Oceanicoccus sp. KOV_DT_Chl: one gene and its partner. The protein of the gene in region 2 purifies or fractionates together with the protein of the main gene of each other region. This does not show direct contact. Links are inferred from orthologs where the notes say so. Each region holds a gene or a part of one and is shown on either strand. Other genes may lie near its edges. The genes, in order: UNITIG_RS18500 and UNITIG_RS15770.

The links.
Region 1: the proteins of UNITIG_RS15770 (region 2) and UNITIG_RS18500 purify together in Escherichia coli (affinity purification with mass spectrometry, with the first as the bait; 2 studies listed by BioGRID). This does not show direct contact. The link is inferred for Oceanicoccus sp. KOV_DT_Chl from one-to-one orthologs.

What each region holds. Positions count from the first base shown.
Region 1 is NZ_FQLF01000005.1:245,359-255,695, reverse strand. What follows is about bases 4,668-7,665. They hold UNITIG_RS18500 (peptidylprolyl isomerase), read right to left. Parts: upstream 6,406-7,665; coding sequence 5,929-6,405; downstream 4,668-5,928. Other genes in these bases: UNITIG_RS18490 (DUF2959 domain-containing protein), read right to left, coding at 7,397-7,665; UNITIG_RS18495 (alkylphosphonate utilization protein), read right to left, coding at 6,699-7,268; UNITIG_RS18505 (hypothetical protein), read left to right, coding at 5,159-5,896; UNITIG_RS18510 (PadR family transcriptional regulator), read left to right, coding at 4,668-5,077. Also shown: UNITIG_RS18515 (TonB-dependent receptor), read right to left, coding at 2,085-4,271; more of UNITIG_RS18510, read left to right, coding at 4,409-4,667; more of UNITIG_RS18490, read right to left, coding at 7,666-8,044; UNITIG_RS18485 (YqaE/Pmp3 family membrane protein), read right to left, coding at 8,071-8,265; UNITIG_RS18480 (NUDIX domain-containing protein), read left to right, coding at 8,424-8,909; UNITIG_RS18475 (nuclear transport factor 2 family protein), read right to left, coding at 8,943-9,383; UNITIG_RS18470 (VOC family protein), read left to right, coding at 9,582-9,956; fusA (elongation factor G), read right to left, coding at 10,030-10,337. UniProt on the Escherichia coli protein: Folding helper with both chaperone and peptidyl-prolyl cis-trans isomerase (PPIase) activities. Chaperone activity prevents aggregation of unfolded or partially folded proteins and promotes their correct folding.
Region 2 is NZ_FQLF01000004.1:54,631-64,958, reverse strand. The notes cover bases 2,526-5,514. They hold UNITIG_RS15770 (DsbC family protein), read right to left. Parts: upstream 4,447-5,514; coding sequence 3,604-4,446; downstream 2,526-3,603. Other genes in these bases: xerD (site-specific tyrosine recombinase XerD), read right to left, coding at 4,563-5,465; UNITIG_RS15775 (homoserine dehydrogenase), read right to left, coding at 2,526-3,434. In the rest of the region: single-stranded-DNA-specific exonuclease RecJ, read right to left, coding at 1-645; thrC (threonine synthase), read right to left, coding at 692-2,089; more of UNITIG_RS15775, read right to left, coding at 2,139-2,525; rplS (50S ribosomal protein L19), read right to left, coding at 5,641-5,997; tRNA (guanosine(37)-N1)-methyltransferase TrmD, read right to left, coding at 6,143-6,886; ribosome maturation factor RimM, read right to left, coding at 6,951-7,490; rpsP (30S ribosomal protein S16), read right to left, coding at 7,502-7,747; ffh (signal recognition particle protein), read right to left, coding at 7,979-9,355; UNITIG_RS15735 (cytochrome c biogenesis protein CcsA), read left to right, coding at 9,608-10,327. UniProt on the Escherichia coli protein: Acts as a disulfide isomerase, interacting with incorrectly folded proteins to correct non-native disulfide bonds.

The DNA of each region.
Region 1 (10,337 bases), on a different replicon or contig from region 2:
GCGGCGATGCGTAATAATTGGTCGCGGGTTTCTATCTGTGAAGTGCTGCGTTGATCGAACCAGTGGTTGTTATTGTCCTGCATTAACAGCAGCAAACGTTCTTGCCAGTAGTAATCGGTATCGAAAAATAAATCCCAGGTTTGGCCGCTAATATCGTCGTTAAAAGTTAGCTGAACGAAATGTTTCATTAATACCTGAAAGACAGCGGCGCCGTTTTGATCGCGTTCGTCCCTGAGATTCCATTGGTTCAAAATATCTGCCAGATATAATGTCTGTTGATCAGCTGCTAAAGCGGTGCTGATTATGGGGCGTAATTTTTCTGCCATTGGATTTTTAACATCATTAATGAGCGACCAGTGGTCATCTAATGAAACGGTTTGGTGTTCGGTCATGAACTCCTGAATACGACGATAGCGCCAGGACGATGAAAAAAAAGTGGAGTATTCGTAAGGGTAGTTAGCATCGACGACACGGTGATTAGCTGTGCCTACCCAGCCGGATTCAGGTCGTACTTCGGCGGGCATTGCTGCAGCGGGGATCAGACCATCCCAATTATCAATGCCATCGCGGACGACAAAGGGTTTAGAGCCATCACCGCGTATCCGGTTGGGGACGTGCCCCGTCGAGATACGGGCAATATCACCGTGCTTATCAACCACTACATAGCTTAATGGGGTAGGGGTGGTTTTTAATGCTGCTCTGGCTTCATCAATATTTTTTGCCAGTAACAAGGTGTCCGTGCCTAAACTCGCTGATAAAGCACCAGGCTCTTTGCTTGCCCAGCGTAAAGACAGGGCGAGGTTGTCGGCCAAATCAATACCATGATCAGAAATGAGCGGGCCGCGTCGCGTCTCACGAATAGTGATGGTTTGGTTGCGGTAACCTGTTGTGGATTGCGAGTCTTTTATTCGAAGTTGTTGTTGCCGAATGATTAGCGGCAATGATTTTTCGCCTTCTAAATAATGGTCAGGGGTGTCGGGGTCTAGCTGTTCAATATAGAGATCTGCGCCATCGCTATAGCCGTTAGTGGCACCAAAGCTGATGTGCTCGGTACGGGCAATACCAAACCCGGGGTGCCGGGGCGGTGGCACCAATAGCCCGTAACTCCGGGGTAAATATACCCATAGGGTGCCAGAAGCCAGGCAGCGTGCGGGCATCAATATGCGGGCTGTTTGAAAAAAGTGCGGCGCCGTTGGTTGATTTGCTGGCAGCGCTCGCCCAGGCATTACTGGCGGCGTTAACATCGTCGGGAATCACTGCTAACAATTCAGGGTCAATGGTTAGGCTAACCTGTAAGTCGTCCAGCAACTTTGCCGCCACTACCGATTCATCATTGGGATTCACACTCACCATAGAAATTTCGTTAGCCAGTTGCGGGCCGAGTTGATCTATTAATTGTTGCGCTAATAATTCGATACGCCAATTAGCCGTACTGCCCCACATTTGAAAATACTGCACGGTAATAATATCCAGCAGTGTCCAAGGTTGGGGTTTGATACCGAGCATACTAAGGCTGAAGGGGTGCTCGTGTTGCTGCTCGCTAATATAAGCGTTAAGCCCTTGTAGATAATAGAGATAATAGTTTTTGGAATCTTCGCTGAGTAGCTCGATTTGTTGTTGCGCTAATTGCTGGATGTTAAGACTACGGATCAGTATGTCACTTTTTAATCCGCGCTCCCCGAACATTTCGGCGAGTTTTCCGGTGGCTAAATGTTTATAGAGTTCAGCTTGATACAGCCGGTTTTGGCCGGTAATGAAGCCCTGTGCCCGCAAGGCGTCGGCGAGGGTTTCTGCATAAATATAGGGGATGCCCAATTCGTCCCGGTGCACGCTTACCGGTTGATCCAAAGCACTCAGGCTTATTTCGCCTGCTTGTTGATAAGCATTAAATGTCTGCAGGACGTAAGTAGTGCCTAGTGCGATGACAATCAATGCACCCAATAGTATTTTCTTGATCATGGCGATACCTTGAAAATAATTTGCACGATGGTGTTATCTATCGTTGCCGAGTTACAAAAAAAGCCGGGCGAGCCCGGCTATAAGTTTAGCTGTCTTTATGACAGCCAAGACCTGAATTGCAGGGTTTAGCGACCAAAGTTGTACCTGGCGGTAATACCAACCGTTTGCTCGTTAATAATATTAACGCCGCGGTAGCCTGTATCTACAGCACCAGCGCCGACTTCGTTAGGGCTACGATTTATTTGTGCTTCTTTATCCAGCAGGTTTTTGGCGAATAGGCTGACTTCCCATTTTTCAGCGGGATCACTAATGCCTGCGTATAAGTTAACTACACCATACCCGCCTACGCTGGAGTTGGCCTGAAAGTCATTGTTTCGACTGCCGGTAAATTTATAAAGACCGCGCACAAATCCATCATAGCTGCCCAGACTGATTTGATATTCAGCATTTAACGTCACTGTCCAGTTAGGCTCGTTGCCCAGATTTTTACCATCGGCATCGCACAAGAAAATGTGGGATGTTTGATTGTAGTCACCATCGTTGCCGCTACAGGGAATCTCCGCACCATCATATTTAGCATCGGTGTAGTTGACGCCGCCACCTACCGAGAGTGCTTCGGAGAGCAGTGCGGTGAAGTCAACTTCGGCGCCGCTGATTACTGCATCGCCGTTAGCCATTACGCCTGATGCGCGTGAATCCGGATTGCCATCAAGGTTTTCATCAATTAATGGCCCTGCGATACGATTGATGTAGTCATCAAATTGCTGGTAATACACCGAGCCATTCAACTGCAGGCGCTGATCCCATACCGTGGATTTAAAACCAAGCTCGTAAGAGATCGATGTTTCGCTATCGTAGATCAAGTCGTCGGGGTTTGTGATCCGCGGTTCGACGGTGACACCGCCCGGACGGAAGCTGGTGTCGATTGAGCCATACAGCATTACATCGTCGTCAAGATGATGCAGATACTTTAAAGAGCCGGTCACTTCTTCCTGATCGGTGAGCGCTTTATCGTCTGGAATAGCAGGGGGTCTAACATTGACGACATTGCCGTTAGCGTCAGTAATCACTGCATCATAGCGGTTGAAATTTCGGACTTTCGACCAGCGTAAACCGAGCTGTAGTCGTGAGTGTTCGTTCAGGTTGAAAGTATTGTGGGTGAAAACCCCTGTTTCTTCGCGGTTTGACGGTATGTCTGGTGCAGCGAAAAAGAAACCAGCGCCAGGCTGTATTTCACGCAGGTAGTTTGTGCTTAGGTTCTGGTCTTTGTAAAAACCGCCAACAATGTATTCCCAGAACCCGGAGTCAATGGAGCTGAGTCGTAACTCTTGCGAGAAAATATCGTACTCAGTGGTGACCTGTTGTAACTGGGGAAGCGGGCTGTAATTGGCTCGATCAATATCTCTGGAGTCAAATTGATGGATATCCTGATAACCGCTGATAGCCGTGAGTTGATGACCAAAAACCTCCCAATCGACATTCAGTACCGTTAAGCGGTTGCGTTTATCAAATGTGGCATCAAGTTGGTTTAACCCTTTGCGGTCATAGGTGTCCAGATCTGGATTGCCATTACCTAGGAGGTCAGTGCCGGCCATGTCTTTAAAGTCGTTTAATTCCTGCTCGCTGTATTCATGGGTCAGGCTGGTAGTCAGAGTGTCGCTAGGTTCCCAGGCAATGGTAATACGGCCGGCATCACTGTGGCTGCTTTGGGTACTGCCGGTATTGATATTGCGGATACCATCCATATCATTATCGTCATAATTGGCGGCAATACGCACCGCCAGTGTGTTTTCAACCACGGGAAGGTCGATTGCGGCTTGTGTAGAAAAGCCATTATTCTCAGTAACGGTGGTGCTGATATAGCCTTCAACATTGCCTTCGAAATTGGGTTTGCGGCTGTGGATAACGATCGCGCCAGCGGGCGATGTTTGCCCCTGTAACGTCCCTTGTGGGCCGCGTAACACTTCGATTCGGCTGATATCAAATAATTGGTTGAACACTGCATCATTACGCACTGGCACGCCGTTCCAGTAGGCATCTACTGTTGGGTTGGCCGTACCTTCCGAATCATACGTCACGCCACGCATACTGATGGTGGTATTGCGAGCATTGCTATCGTCCAGGGTCAAGCCAGTAGTAAGTTGTTCAACACTGGTAAAGTCCAGAATATTCAAGCGTTCTAAAGAATCGCCCTGTACGGCGCTAATGGCAGCACCAATATCCTGTGTGCTTTCCGTACGCTTTTGTGCAGTCACCATGATTTCTTCAATGACCAGCTCCGCCGCCGCACTATTGGCTAGCAAAATGGCCATTGGCAATGCTGCCAGTGGGATGAAATTACGCCCCGATCTTTCATATATATACTCCAATTTGTAGTATTATTTTGTCGAAAGCGAATATTACTCCTATTTGGAGTAACGGCATCACCCATTTAGGCTATAGTGTCGTCATGAGAAAATTGACCCCCACTTCCTATGCTATTTTGGGCCTGTTGGCACGTCGCCCCTGGTCTGCTTACGAATTGAATAATCATATGAAAGAGAGTGTGCTCCGTGCTTTCTGGTCCCGCGCTGAAAGTCATGTTTATTCAGAGCCCAAAAAACTGGAGGGCCTGGGCTTGGTGACCAGTCATACAGAGGACAACGGCGGTCGAACGCGCACTATTTATACGGTCAATGAAGAGGGAAGAGCAGCATTACAGGAGTGGTTGGCAGCACCGACTGAAACGTACTTCACCATGCAGTATGAAGCCATGCTAAAGTTTCTCTATGCTGGCTCCGGCGATATGGAAACCTTGCGCAACAATTTAGCCGCAGTAAAGGACACTGCAGTTAAGGAAGCAGCTGCCTACGCTGCAATTATTGGTGACTTTGAGGATGAAACGATCCGCACCATGCCAGGGGCTCCCTACAATGGCATCGCGCTTGAATATTTGGTTGATGTGATGGAGGCTCGTATTCATTGGGCTGAATCGACACAAGCATTATTAACGGCCATGCCGGATACCAATGGCGATAGTCGGCAGGCACAAACGCTTGGGCATGAAGCTTATCAGCGAGTATTGCAGCGGCTGGAAAATTTATTGGGTCAGGTCGACAGTCGGGAAAATAAAAATTAATTTTTTCTGTGCGCCAGCTTAATGTGCTGATAGCCTTGCGGTTTTATTTTCTACAAACAAGATTTTCCCAAGATAAAAATTATGAGTATTACCATACCTACCCCGGTCGGCGACGACGAAACGCTTATTGATCACGGCTGTTACAACTATTATCACGAAAGCCAGATTGGCGGCACCGTGTTTGCCGAGAAAACTAAAGTCAGCGAACCCTGGTCTCGTCATCGCAATGCACAGGGTGACATTATTGTGCGTGCTGAAAGAGATTCCCGCGAGTTTGGCAATAAAATTTTTGTGCAATCGCTGGCACATGCTAACCAAATAACCCAGTTTGATGTAGTGATAAAGATCTTTGCGGACGATGCAATCAAGCAATTGTCCGCGCATTATCAATTCAGTGCCAATTATGCGCAGATAAAACGTGTAACTTTAGAAGGTGCGGTAGAAGAAACTGAACTTGAGTTGGCGGAAGGTTATATCGTTTCACCGCTGATGCGTATTTACAACGGTGATGTAATTCAGCGATTGTTGGTACAAGGTGAGAGTCAGGTTTTAGTGCCCTGGATTCGCAATCCGCAGGATACAGAGCAATTACTCACGCCTCTATTAAGTCAGCGGCAGGCCCGCTTTCAAGAGCATGAAACCATTAACATTGACGGGCGCAGTATTGACGCGGCTCGCTATGAATATTTTGGCGGGGAATACCAGCCGGGAACGTTATTTTGGCTGGATCAAAAGGATGTTATGCAGCGCTATGTGTGGCAGCAGGATGAAATGAATTGCTGGGATACGCGGCTGGAGCAATACTTAGCAGCGCCTTAATTGGTCGCTGCTAAGTATCTAGTCAGCACTTTTTAGTGAGTATGAGGGCCATGGGCATGGCCGTGCTCTAATTCTTCATCAGTAGCCTGACGCACATCTTCAATGGTGCCTTCAAAATGTAGTGTAAAGCCGGCCAATGGGTGATTGCCGTCTACAGTGACCGTGTCGTCACTCACCTCCGTGACCATTACTGTCATTGGGCCATTGGGAGAGTCGGCGTTAAATTGCATGCCCGGTTGAATTTCGGCATCAGCTGGGAATGCGCTGCGAGGTACTTGCTGCACCATTTCTGCGATATGGTCGCCATATGCTTCTTCTGGCTTGATGGTGACTTTAAATGCTGCGCCCGCCACTTTACCGGTTAATTCGTTTTCCAGGCCAGGGATGATGCCGTCAGCGCCATGCAAGTAAATGAGGGGTTCGCCAGCTTGCGATTGGTCCATGACCTCACCCTTGTCATTGGTAAGGGTGTATTGAATGCTGACGACTGAATTTTGTCCGATTAACATGAGATTTCCTCAGTGATTAAAGTGTAGGCGCAGTGGAGGCAAGCGCTAAAGTGGTGGTTTGTCATTATTAACGGGTTATATTGGGTTCAGAAGCTGTTTTTCAAGGTTTAGAAGTGGCTAGTTTCGCGCTCAGGTAGCGATCTTCGCCGTATTACCCCTGTTTTCGTTTTGAAATACACCATTTAAACTGTCGGCTAGTGTATCGGGCTTACTGGTATCGGGCAAATATAGGGGGGTGAATTATTTACTTTTCCGGGGCGAGAGCTTCGTCAAGCCTCGCTCGAAAGTGGGGGTTAGTTCGATTTCTTCAAAAATTTGGTCAGCAGGACAATACGGGTGCCATTGACTCGGCCTTCAATTTGCTCGGGGTTGTTGGTTAGCGAAATGCCACGGACTGCGGTACCGCGCTTGGCGGTAAAGTTGGCACCTTTAACCACCAGATCTTTGATTAAGGTCACAGTATCGCCTGCCTCCAGCGCGGCACCATTGCTATCCAAAGTGGCTGGCTGGTCGCTATTGCTTAAAGCGGCTTCTGCCCACGTTTGTGTATCTTCATCCAAATACAGCATTTCCAGTAAATCCTGCGCCCAGCTTTCAGTGGATAGCTGTTTTAATTGCCGCCAGGCCATCACTTGCACTGCCGGTGTTTGACTCCACATGCTGTCATTCAGGCAGCGCCAGTGGTTCACTTCAGTTGTTTCCGGGTACTGGATTTGGCTTAGACAGGTGTTACATAAGAGGATGCTTTTATCCACGCTGCCATCGTGGTCAGGTGGAATTTCATACGTATTCAGATCGTCTTTACTGGTACATAATTCGCAGCGAGAGTGACTGCGTTTGATTAAGGCTTTATCAATAGGCATGAATGGGCTCTTGGAAGTATTTGCTATTACATCAGGAGGCGCATTATGCCTTTACCGCAAATGATTATCCAATGTGCGGGATAATTTTTACGCTGGCTAAAAGGATCAAAAGTGGGCAGTAAAAAGTTCTAACCTTTCCGAAGCTCGGAAATAAAGGTATCGGATTCTTTGATAGCTTTTTCCATCTCTGCCAGTAGCGAAGAGACATTACGATTTACATTGCCGAGTTCATTTTTGAGTGAGCTGATCGCGCGAGCATTCAGGTTATGTTTAAGATACAGCGTGTTGTCATGCAGCGTTGCGAGTACCGGGGCAATAGATTTTTCTGCTTTTTGCATAGCATTCAATAAATTTTTATAACGGCGTTGGGTATCCTGTAGCTTTCTTTCGCTGTCACGGCGCAGATTTTGGTTGGTGTACTGTCCCAGTTCTTCTTTCCATTCATCAAATAAAGCTTGCGCAACAGAATCGACTTTTTCGATTCTGTTGCTGATGTTTTCGGCTGCTGCAACGCTGTCCTCGTATTCGTCATTAAGGCGGTTATACATGGTTTCCACATCACCGCCATCAAAACTCGCTACCGCTTTAAATTGTTCCAGCGCATTTTTAAATTGTTGCTGGCCTTCTTGCTGTGCTTGCTGCGCTTCTTCTAAGCGATCAATTAATATATCGCGTTTGTGAATGCCGATTTCTTCCATGGCATTGTAATAAGTGCTTTCACAGGCGGTGAGCAATATTAAGCCGGCAGCAAATAAAATGTGCGTTAATAATTTCATGGGAATTCCTAAAGCGAGCTGACAGTTTATTTATTATTGCCAAGTGCTTGGTTAATTTTTTTATCGGTATTATATTGGCTCAAGGCGTATACCGACCAGATAGCCGCTGGCACCCAGCCGATGAGCGTTAATTGCAATATCAGGCAAATGATGCCAGCAAAGGGACGGCCGATGGTGAAGAATTGTAGCCAGGGCAGTAAGATAGCCAGAAGTAAACGCATGTTGATCCTTTATTCAGTGGTGGTCACTGCGAATAATAGTAGCCTTAAGCGGGAGTGTGCTCAACAGGCTGGTGCTTACTCATTGATTTTTTTTTTGAAGCCTGCGTTATAATCGCATGGAATCAAGCTGAAAGAGAAACACTTAGAAGAGAGATGTTATGAATTACTGTCCCCAATGTGCTAATCCCCTTACCCCTGTGATAATTGATGGTGAGCATCGTCGGGGCTGTGCTGCCGATGCCTGTAATTTCGTGTTTTGGAATAATCCAACGCCGGTGGTGGCGATGATTGTTGAGGTTGATGAGGGGGTAGTGCTGGCACATAACGCAGCCTGGAAGCACGATTTTTTTTCAATAATTACCGGGTTTTTAGAGCAGCAGGAAGACCCGCAAGTCTGTGCCCATCGTGAAACGGAGGAGGAGTTAGGTTTGCAGGTGATCGAATCGTCACTGGTGGGGGTTTATTCTTTTGCCGAGCAGAATCAGGTTATTATCGCTTACCATGTGCGAGCGCAAGGCGATATTAAACTGAATCATGAGTTGGATGCTTATAAAATTGTGCCAAAAGAAAAGTTAAAAGGATGGGATATGGGTACCGGCTTGGCGATTAATGATTGGGTGGCAGCGCAGGGGTTCGGTGTTTGATTTTGATAGGTTGGACGAACAACCACGGAGTATTTACTCCGCAGGTTTGGCCTCTAATTCTTTTTTCTTTTCAATCCAGGCGCCGATAGTGACACCCATGTTATGTGGGTTATAGGCATCTTCTTCATAGCTAAATAAGCCATTACCAGCATAGTGCAATATGGTGATGTTAGGTTCCTGATATATCTTGCCATCGCCTAAATCTTCCATGCGGTTCATCACTTCACAGAACACCCAGCCTTTGTTTTCATCAATGGAATACCAGGTAACAGGAAAGGCCGTCATGCTGCTGGCGGGCCAGCTATTCATGGTTTTGGTGATCCATACTTTTATGTTTTCTCGCCCCCAGAATTTACCGTAGTGATGTTCAAAATAAGTTGCATCTTCAGTAAAGCAATTAGCCCAGTCGGTCCAGTCTTTGGTTTGAGCGCCGGTCAATGCAGCGGCTTGAAATTTATCGAAGGCTTGTTCGATTTCTTCGCGATTCTAACGTCCCATAATGTTATTCCTGTTTGGTTGAGAATAATTTCAGGCTATCACAGCACAGGAATGTCACCAAAGTATATGCTGCCTTATAAAGTTACAATCTGTTAAGGCCGTTGCTTGCTGATTGATCTTTGAGGCGGGGCTGGTCGATACTACCTAATCATTAATATAGTTAGAGAAAAGTCTATGGCACTTCAGCGAATTCATCATTTTGCTATCAATGCGCCTGCGGATGTGCTGGCGGAAGTGCTTTCATTTTATGATCAGCTATTGGATTTAAAGCCCGGGTTTAGGCCGGATTTTGGGTTTACCGGTTATTGGCTTTACGCTGGAGATCATCCCATATTGCATTTATTGGAAGATAATAATCGCGCTGTGACCGGTACTGGTTTTTTTGATCACATTGCATTTGCTTGTGATGATTTGGCGGCAACGATTGCCAAGCTGGATGCTATGGAGGTGCATTATGACCGGCTTGATATGACGCAGATTGGACAGTCGCAATTGTTTGTTCGGGACCCGGCAGGAACCGCAGTAGAATTAAATTTCACCGTGAAATAACGGGTTAAACGAGCGGTATAAAAAAGCCCCGTTAGTGTTTAGCTAGCGGGGCTTTTGATTGTTAAGCGGCTAATTACTTATTCGCTTGTCTTTCTTTTTCAGCAGCAATAACGTCAACAGACACATTGGCTGGGCATGGCATATAGTGTGAGAACTCCATTGAAAACTGACCGCGACCAGAAGTAATGGTACGCAAGTGACCAATGTAGCCAAACATTTCTGACAGTGGCACATCTGCTTTGATGCGCACACCACTAACGCCTGCTTCCTGATCCTTGATCATGCCACGACGACGGTTCAAGTCACCGATAACATCACCCACGTGATCGTCTGGAGTGAATACGTCAACGTTCATGATGGGCTCTATCAGCTGTGGTCCGG
Region 2 (10,328 bases):
CTGCTGCTGCTTAAACCATTGTTGCCGACGTAGATGAGTACGGAGAGCTGACATTACATAAAAAATCACCCCAACACCCGCCAGATTCTTGCTGGCGAACGTACAGCCGGCCTGATTCGGATTAACGATAGCTGCGGCAGCTGGCAATACCGCTCCTGGCAAATGGTGATCGGTTACCAGTACTTTAATACCCGCAGTATTGGCAGCCTCAACACCCGCAATACTGGAAATACCATTATCAACTGTGACGATTAAATCCGGCGAATACTGGGTTGCGACTGCCACAATTTCGGGAGTCAAACCATAGCCATACTCGAAACGATTGGGCACTAAAAAATCAACAAAACCAGCACCCATTGCGCGCAAAGCCAGTACAGCTAATGCACTGCTAGTAGCACCATCGGCATCAAAATCACCCACCACTAAAATACGCTGTTGCTGTTGCAGAGCTGTTTGCAACAATTGCAACGCCGCAGGCAATCCTTTTAAAGTGTCAGGCTTTAATAGCAAGGATAAATCAGCGCGCACTTGCTGCCCGGAGGTAATACCTCTGGCGCTATAGATGCGTTGCAACAAGGGGGAAAGACCTTCGACAAGCAGCTGCTTATCTGTTGATTGGGGACGACGCTTTATTATGGTTTGCATTGCTCTCCAAACGTGATCGGGGGAAGCCCCCGAAGCAGTAGCAGAATTAGGCAGTAATATTATTAGCCACAAACTGTTGCACTACCGTCAAATCATTAGCCAACACCGTGCAGCGCTCTTCCTGCTCAAACAAATCAGCCATATGGTGCGGTAATTGTGGTTCCTGTGGATAGCCCGCTTTCATTACCGCTTCCGGGAATTTTGCCGGATGAGCAGTCGCCAAGGTAATCATTGGAATATCATTACGACGACGGACTTTTCTCGCAGCCTCAACACCAATAGCGGAGTGGGGATCTAATAAATATTCAGTACTCTCATAGACATCAGCAATAGTTTGCACGGTCTGTTTATCATCGACCATATAGCTATCAAATAATGCCTGCACATTACTAAAAGCACTATCAGCAATCGAAACTTCTTCCGATTGGAAACGAGTCATTAAATCATCAATAGCAGCACCATCACGACCATAGCAATCAAACAATAAACGTTCGAAATTACTGGAAATCACAATATCCATACTTGGTGACAATGTATGTACTAATGGCTGCTTGGAAAAATCATTAGCGGAAATACAACGGTGCAAAATATCATTGGTGTTGGTTGCAACTACCAATTGATCAATCGGCAAACCCATTTTTGACGCTAAATAACCAGCGTAAATATCTCCGAAGTTACCGGTGGGAACAGAAAATGCAACTGGTCGCAAGGGACCGCCCAGTGATAACGACGCATAAAAATAATAAACGATCTGCGCCATTATCCGCGCCCAGTTGATCGAATTAACTGCCACCAATTGACGATCTTCTGGCAAAAAACTTTTATCGTTAAAGCTGGCCTTAATCATCGATTGGCAATCGTCGAAGTTACCCTGCACGGCGATATTGTGAATATTGTCTGCCAGCACAGTGGTCATTTGCTTGCGCTGCACGTCGGATACGCGCTGATGAGGATGTAGTATAAAAATATCGATATTACTGCAACGTTTGCAGCCCTGAATTGCAGCCGAACCTGTGTCACCAGAAGTAGCCCCCATAATGACAACTTTTTGATGGCGGCGCTCCAATATATAATCCAACAAACGACCCAACATTTGCAGCGCAAAATCTTTAAACGCTAACGTGGGGCCCTGAAATAATTCCAGTACCCATTCATTTTTATCCAGCTGCACTAACGGTGCAATTGAGGGGTGACGAAAATCAATATAGGTATCATCAATAATCGCCTTCAAATCGTCAGCGGGAATACAATCATCGACGAAGGGTTGCACAATTTTAAACGCCAAATCGGTATAACTTAGCCCTGCCCAGGAAGCGATTTCCTGTTGCGAAAATTGTGGCAGTGTTTCCGGTACATATAGCCCGCCATCGGGAGCAAGGCCAGTTAATAAAACCTGTTCAAAATTTAACGCCGGCGCCTTGCCGCGAGTACTTATGTATTTCATGATAAACCTTGCCTGAATTTATTTTATCTTTCTGAATTAAGTCGCCAGCCTAACCCAATGACTCAACTCTAATTCGTGTGACCTGACCGAATATACTCGGCAGCGCTTCAATATCTGTAATAGCCGTATTTAATTTACGTTCCACAACACGGCTGGTCAGAATAATTAAAGGCACATGATCCTGATCTTCTGGTGGCTCCTTCTGAATAATAGCTTCAATACTGATTGCGGCCTCAGAAAGAATTTGTGCAACTTTAGATAAAACCCCGGGGCGATCCAACGCTGAGATGCGCAAATAGTAGGCGGTCTCAACGTCATCCATACTTAAAATTGGCGTATCACTTAACTGATTGGGCTGAAATGCCAAATGAGGAACACGGTGTTTTGGTTCGGCACTCAGCGTTCGCGCCACATCAATAACATCAGCCACTACAGCTGATGCAGTCGGCTCTGCGCCTGCGCCCGCGCCATAAAACAAGGTGGGGCCAACCGCATCACCTTTCACTAGAATCGCATTCATCACCCCGTTCACATTGGCAATTAAACGTTTTTCAGGAATCAGTGTTGGGTGCACCCGTAACTCAACACCTTTCTCGGTCTTGCGTGCGACACCTAAATGTTTAATGCGGTAACCAAGCTCCTCAGCATAGTTGACATCTTCAGTAGATATTCTAGTAATACCTTCGGTAAAAACCTTATCAAATTGCAGTGGGATTCCAAAAGACAACGAAGCTAAAATCACTAATTTATGCGCAGCATCAATACCTTCCACATCAAAGGTTGGATCAGCTTCGGCATAGCCTAACTGCTGCGCTTCGGTTAACACATCACCAAAGTCGCGACCTTTTTCCCGCATCTCAGTGAGAATAAAATTACCTGTGCCATTAATAATTCCGGCCAACCACTCAATTTTATTGGCCGCCAGACCTTCTCGAATAGCTTTGATAATAGGGATACCGCCCGCAACCGCGGCTTCAAAAGAAACACTGACACCCTTTACAGCTGCTGCAGCAAAAATTTCATTGCCAAATTCAGCGATTAAAGCCTTATTTGCAGTGATCACATGCTTACCATTTTCAATGGCTTTCATAACCAGCTCTTTGGCCACGGTCGTGCCGCCAATTAACTCGACCAATACATGAACATCTGGATCTTCGGCTACCGCGAAAATATCAGTACTGACTTTAATTCCAGCTACGTCTGCACCACCACGAGCACCGATATGGGTGATAACAATGTCACACCCTGAACGCGCTGATATTTCTGCATTATTGCGCGTTAAGACATCCAGCGTGCCTTTACCTACTGTTCCTAGACCACAAATACCTACATTGACCGGGTTCAAACTGCCCACTCCCACCTAAATTGATTATTTAAATATTGGTTTATTTTCCGAGCGCGCATTGTATTTCAGCTTGGCGCTCAATGCCATCCAGAAACACCCAATGCAGCTACCGACTCGCAAATACAAACGGCACCCGAAGGTGCCGTTTAACATTATACGTATAGAACTTTTAGCGCTGCTTTTGTGCGGCTTGCTTTGCTTGAAGTTCAGCAGCGATTTCAGGATCAACCGGCACTCCCAACGCACTCGCCAATTGCAAAGCAGGCATATACCCAGGCATTAAACGACCCTGCTCGGTAATAAGTGCAGGCGTTCCTGTCACACCCACTTGTTGACCTAAACTAAACTGTGCAGCGACTGGATTGGTCGCACAAACATTGGTAGTAATCGGCTGACGATTTTTTAATTTAGTCAGTGCCTCTTGCTTATCTTTTGCACACCAGGCACTGGCAATTTTCTTATATGAGTCAGACCCAATACCGGCACGAGGATAAGCCAAATAACGTACCTCAATACCCAAGCGATTCAGATCCGGTACTTCCTGGTGCAGTTTCTGACAATAGAAGCAATCGACATCGGTAAAGACCATGATAGACGCCTTGGCCGGCTGCTGCTTTGGTGAAAACACAATCATATCTGCCATATTGACTCCGGCCATCAACTCGGCACGACCGGATTCACGCTCCTGTTCGGCCAAATTCACAAAGCCACCTACAGCCACCTGGTACAAATCACCTAGCACGAAATACTTGCCATCAGCCGTCGAATACAGCACCGGACCGTTAGCAATTTGGACGGCATACAAACCTGCGATTGGGCTAGCTTTAATACTCTCGACACTTAAACCCGGACGGCTAGCTAGCAAGCTTGTTTTGATAGTTTCCGCGATAGCGGTTTCGCCTTCGATTGCAGCGGGCGCTGCTTGAGCGACAACCACACTACTCATCAAACAGATAAAGCACCCCAGCAAATAGTTGCTTGCAGAGTGAAACTTTCGACCTAAATAATTCATTAAATACTCTCTCAATTGTTATTGTTTACGCACCAGGACCCACATACTGACATTAGTCTTCGGCACACTCACTTGGTTCCTTGATTGCTTATCCCATTATACGCTCAACCCTATAACTAACCGCGCGGATGATGCTGGGTATGTAATTCTTTCATACGTTCACGAGCAACATGAGTATATATTTGTGTGGTGCTCAGGTCACTGTGTCCTAACAGTAATTGTACCACCCGCAAATCTGCCCCATGATTAATCAAATGTGTGGCAAAAGCATGCCTCAGGGTATGGGGAGACAATGTTTTTTTGATTCCCGCTCGCTGCGCATATAACTTTATCCGGTGCCAAAAGGTTTGTCGGGTCATCATAGTGCCACGTCTTGACGGGAAAATAACATCGCTCATGTGAGTCCCCAATAATAGGGGCCGCCCATGCTGCATATACCGCTGCATCCAATATAAAGCCTCCTCACCAGTCGGCACCAAGCGTTCTTTACTACCTTTGCCCATCACTTTAACTACACCTTGCGTCAAACTAAGCTGCCCCATACGTAAAGAGACTAACTCCGTCACTCGCAAACCCGAGGCATATAACAGTTCCAGCATCGCCCGGTCACGCAGTTCCAATGGTACCTCTACATCCGGGGCACTTAATAACTCCTCAACCTCGGTCTCACTAAGTGACTTGGGAAGCGGCATCGGTAGTTTAGGGCTATCTATATCCAGTGTTGGATCCAGTGCTATTTTAGATTCACGCAACTGGTACTGATAAAATCCGCGTAAGCAAGATAACAATCGAGCGGTCGATCGGGGGGATTTTTGGTCGCGCAAACGTGCCGCAAGATAACTTTGAATATCGCTAGGCTGTACTTGAAGCAGCCCGGGACTGGCCGTGCACTGCAACCATTGGTCAAACAGTTTCAAATCCCTACGATAGGAAGATAACGTGTTTTGGCTTAAACCTTTTTCCATCCATAAAGCGTCGAGAAAAAGATCTATAATGGGGTTTTCAGTTGTTATTGTCATCGTGGCACTAGCTTGCCGCGCTTCGCAAACAACCACAAGTGCTGAGTGTCTAATTTGGCTAGCAATTTACAACTAAGCTGGGCGATACTTTCATTCGCGCATAAAAAAGGCAGCCAATGGCTGCCTTTCTATAAGCTGCTGATCGAATTAATCAGCCCGATTTATTCGCTACTGGTTATTTAGCCAATTTCTCTTTAATACGAGCGGCACGACCACTCAATTCACGCAAGTAGTATAGCTTGGCCTGGCGAACATCACCGCGGCGCTTAACTTCAATGCTATCCACCAAAGGACTATAGGTTTGAAAAGTACGTTCAACACCAATGCCGTGAGATATCTTACGGACAGTAAAAGCAGAATTCAGTGCACGGTTACGAACACCGATTACCACGCCTTCAAATGCCTGTAGACGCTCGCGATCGCCGTCAATAACTTTTACCTGCACAACCACGGTATCACCCGGGGCAAACGCAGGAATCTCTTTGCTCATTTGTTCCGCTTCTAATTCAGCGATAATTTTGTTGGTGCTCATTACTTACTCCTAATAGTCCTGACCCAGCTTGTTGACTGCAGTCAGTAGTTACCCCGTACTTATATGCCGCTACTATGTGAAATTCTCGCTTAGCGACTGAAAAACACACACATACATTGGTCCGGATGAAAACGCTGTACCTGTTTTATAGTTGCTTATATGCCGCAATAAAACTGGCCAATAATTCTTGCTCTTCGGCGCTTAATTCGCGGCTTTCTATCAGCTCGCGTCTTCGCAACCAGGTTCGACCTAACGCTTGCTGTAAACGCCAACGCCGAATTTTTTCATGATCGCCACTCATCAGTACCTCCGGTACTGGCAGCCCCTCTAATAATTCAGGCCTGGTGTAGTGTGGACAATCCAGTAATCCATCAACTGCAAAAGAGTCTTCTTGCGCTGATTGCTCATGACCTAATGCCCCGGGTATTTGTCGCACCAAGGTGTCGATCATTACCATCGCAGCCAATTCGCCGCCACTCAATACATAGTCACCAATGGACCACTCTTCATCGACTTCCGTTTCGATTAAACGCTCGTCGATACCTTCGTAACGACCAGCGACAAAAATTAATTGTTGATTCTGACTGAGTAGCTCTACCCCAGCCTGATCCAGTTTGCGACCCTGCGGTGAAAGATATATCACTTTCGCCGTGGACAATTGCTGCTTCGCTGCGGCAATCGCTGCACGTAAGGGGGCGACTTTCATCACCATCCCAGGGCCTCCGCCGTAGGGACGATCATCGACAGTGCGGTGTTTATCCTCGGTAAAATCACGAGGGTTCCAGCTCTGCACTGTCAGTAAATTCTGTTTTACTGCACGGCCACTGATACCACTTTCAGTTACCGCTGCCAGCATTTCGGGAAACAGTGTGATTACACCTATTTGCATCAGCTGTGCACCCTAAAACACTGCATACCGGTTTGTATCGATATCAATCCAACAACGGATCTCATTAAAACTCGGGATCCCAATCAACACGAATTAAACCAGCATCAGTATCAACCAGCTTGATCACCTGATCCGGCAACCACGGAATTAACCGCTCCCGCTTATCAATACTGCCCTTACTCTTTTTTACCACCAGTACATCGTTAGCACCGGTTTCCATCATTTCCTGTACCGTGCCTAGCAACAACTCTTTACCATCGGCGCCGGAGGTATAGACCTCTAACCCTTCAAGCTGATGCCAGTAATATTCATCCTCTTCCAACTCAGGCATGGCTGATCGCTCAACCGCTATATTGCACTGGCAATAAAGCCTTGCCTGTTCACGGTCGTTAACTCCGGCTATTAAAGCCACTAGACCTTTACCGTGAAATTTGGCGTCTTCAATCACTAACGGTTGCCATTGGCCGCCGCGCTCAAGAAAACATTGCTGATAGCCCAATAGATTTTCCATGGGATCAGTAAAAGAATGAATCTTGACCCAACCTTTAACACCATAAACCGTCGTAATTTTTCCAACGACGATCAACTCAGCGGGGTCAACCATTATCGCTGCCGTTAAGCTGCTTTAACTTCTGCAACCAACTTAGCAACACGCTCGGATAATTGAGCGCCCTGGCCAACCCAATATTCAATGCGATCCTGATCAACACGTAAACGCTCTTCAGCGCCACTGGCGATTGGATTGAAAAAGCCAACACGTTCAATGAAACGACCATTACGTGAAGTGCGGCTGTCACTGACATTCAAGTGATAAAAAGGACGCTTCTTGGAGCCGCCACGAGATAAACGAATAGTTACCATTACGCTATATTTCCTACTGATTTGGCCGGGCTAAACGCAGCCCATACACGATAAATTAATTCCTGCCATGGCAGGTCCGAAACCATAGAGCCCCGGAAAGGCGGCGTATTCTACGGTAAAGACCAGCAATTTGGAACTATTGTGAACAGTTTTTTAGCCCTATTTCAGGGACTTAGCGGCTATTTAGCGCGAATTTAACGCCAATAGCCCTTCTCAGAAGCAAAATCCGCCTTACATGCCAGGGAAACCACCCTTGCCGCCAGGTGGCATCATGCCACCAAGGCCGCGCATCATATTCGCCATACCGCCTTTGGATTTCATCTTTTTCATCATTTTGGCCATTTGCTTATGCTGTTTCAGCAGCCGGTTCAAATCCTGAATATCAGTACCAGAGCCCGCCGTGATACGCTTTTTGCGCGAACCGTTTAGCACATCCGGGTTGCGGCGCTCTTGAGGGGTCATAGAGTTAATAATGGCTTCCATGCGAGTAAACATTTTGTTGTCGATTTGTGATTGCGCAGCCTGAGCGATATTTCCCATGCCCGGCAGCTTATCAAGCATATCGCTGATACCGCCCATGTCCTTCATCTGTTGTAACTGATCACGCAGATCTTCCAGATCGAAGCGCTTACCCTTTTTGATTTTTTGCGCGAGTTTTTCCGCTTTTTTCTTATCGAGCTTTTGTTCCGCCTCTTCGATTAATGATAAGACGTCACCCATCCCCAAAATGCGAGAGGCGATACGGTCGGGATGAAATGGATCCAAAGCAGTGGTTTTTTCACCCACACCAAGAAACTTGATCGGCTTACCGGTGATATGACGAACAGATAATGCAGCACCACCACGGCTATCAGCGTCGGCTTTGGTTAATACCACCCCCGTTAACGGCAACGCATCATTAAAGGCTTTGGCTGTATTAGCGGCATCCTGACCGGTCATTGCGTCCACGACAAACAAGGTTTCAGCTGGCGTAATCGCTGCATGTAACTGCTTGATCTCTGCCATCATCGCTTCATCAATCGCCAGACGACCAGCGGTATCCACAATCACCACATCGGCAAATTGCAATTTAGCCGCTGCAATAGCGGCATTGGCGATATCAATAGGCTTTTGCTCGATTGATGAAGGGAAAAACAAGGCACCGACTTCTGTAGCTAAGGTTTCCAATTGCTTGATTGCGGCCGGACGATACACATCAGCACTGACAACCATCACTTTTTTCTTTTCTTTCTCTTGCAGAAAACGCGCTAACTTGGCCACCGAAGTAGTCTTACCTGCACCCTGCAAACCAGCCATCAGAATAACCGCGGGGGGCTGTACCGATAGATTCAGGGTTTCATTGGCCTGCCCCATCACTGCCTGTAATTCATCATTAACAATTTTGACGAACATCTGACCAGGGTTCAGGCTCTTGCTGACATCCTGACCTACCGCCCGCTGCTTTACCGCCTCAACAAAATCTTTAACGACAGGTAACGCGACGTCAGCTTCCAGCAACGCCATCCTCACCTCACGCAAGGTGCCCTGAATATTTTCCTCAGTCAGCCGCGCCTGACCAGTAATACTTCTTAATGAACCGGAAAGTCGGTCTGTTAGATTCTCGAACATAATTTAGCAATTCTCATGACTCTGTTTGTGCTAACGTATTCAAATTAGCAACAGCAAGAGTGCTTATGGTTGATTTAATGGCCCTAAACTGTTGAAGTATAACCGAGCAAGCGTACGAACTAAAACCAACAACAAAGATTTCCTACTTTTCCGTAGCCATTAATTGATATCAATGATCACAATCGCCAATACCATTGCCATCTCGCTATACCTGCTAGCAGCAGCACTGCAAGTCAGGTACTTAGTTAAGCAATCAACGCCGCCCCCGCTAAAGGCCTGTTATTAAGCCTGAGCCTGATCGCCGTCGTTGCACACAGCTACAGCGCTATCCATACCATTTACCGTGACCAGATCATCGATATTGGTTTTTACCGGGTATCCTCGCTTATATTCTGCGTCATCAGCGCTATCACCCTGATCAGCCTGCTGCGACGCCCCACCAATACTTTAGTTATTGCGCTCTACCCGTTGGCAGCCTTATCAGTGATCGCCTCCAGCTTTGCATCCCCCGCGATTGTCTTACATAACACAATCTCTGCCGGTATGTTCAGCCATATATTGATCTCTATTCTGGCTTATAGCCTACTGACTATTGCCACCATTCAGGCCATCACACTGGCATTGCAGGAGCGCCATTTAAAACACCGACACATGGGTGGCATCCTTAAAGCGCTGCCACCACTTCAAACCATGGAGCAAATTCTTTTTGAATTACTCTGGCTAGGCATTGTGTTCCTGACTCTCTCACTGGTTACTGGCTTTATCTTTATTGAGGATATTTTCGCCCAACATTTAGCCCATAAAACTTTTTTTAGTTTTGTTGCCTGGGGACTTTTTGCCACGCTGTTATGGGGGCGCCACCAACTCGGCTGGCGCAGCCAAACAGCCGCTCGCTGGACTATCGGTGGATTTATCGCCCTGATGCTGGCCTATTACGGCAGTAAATTTGTACTCGAGCTAGTCCTTACCTAAT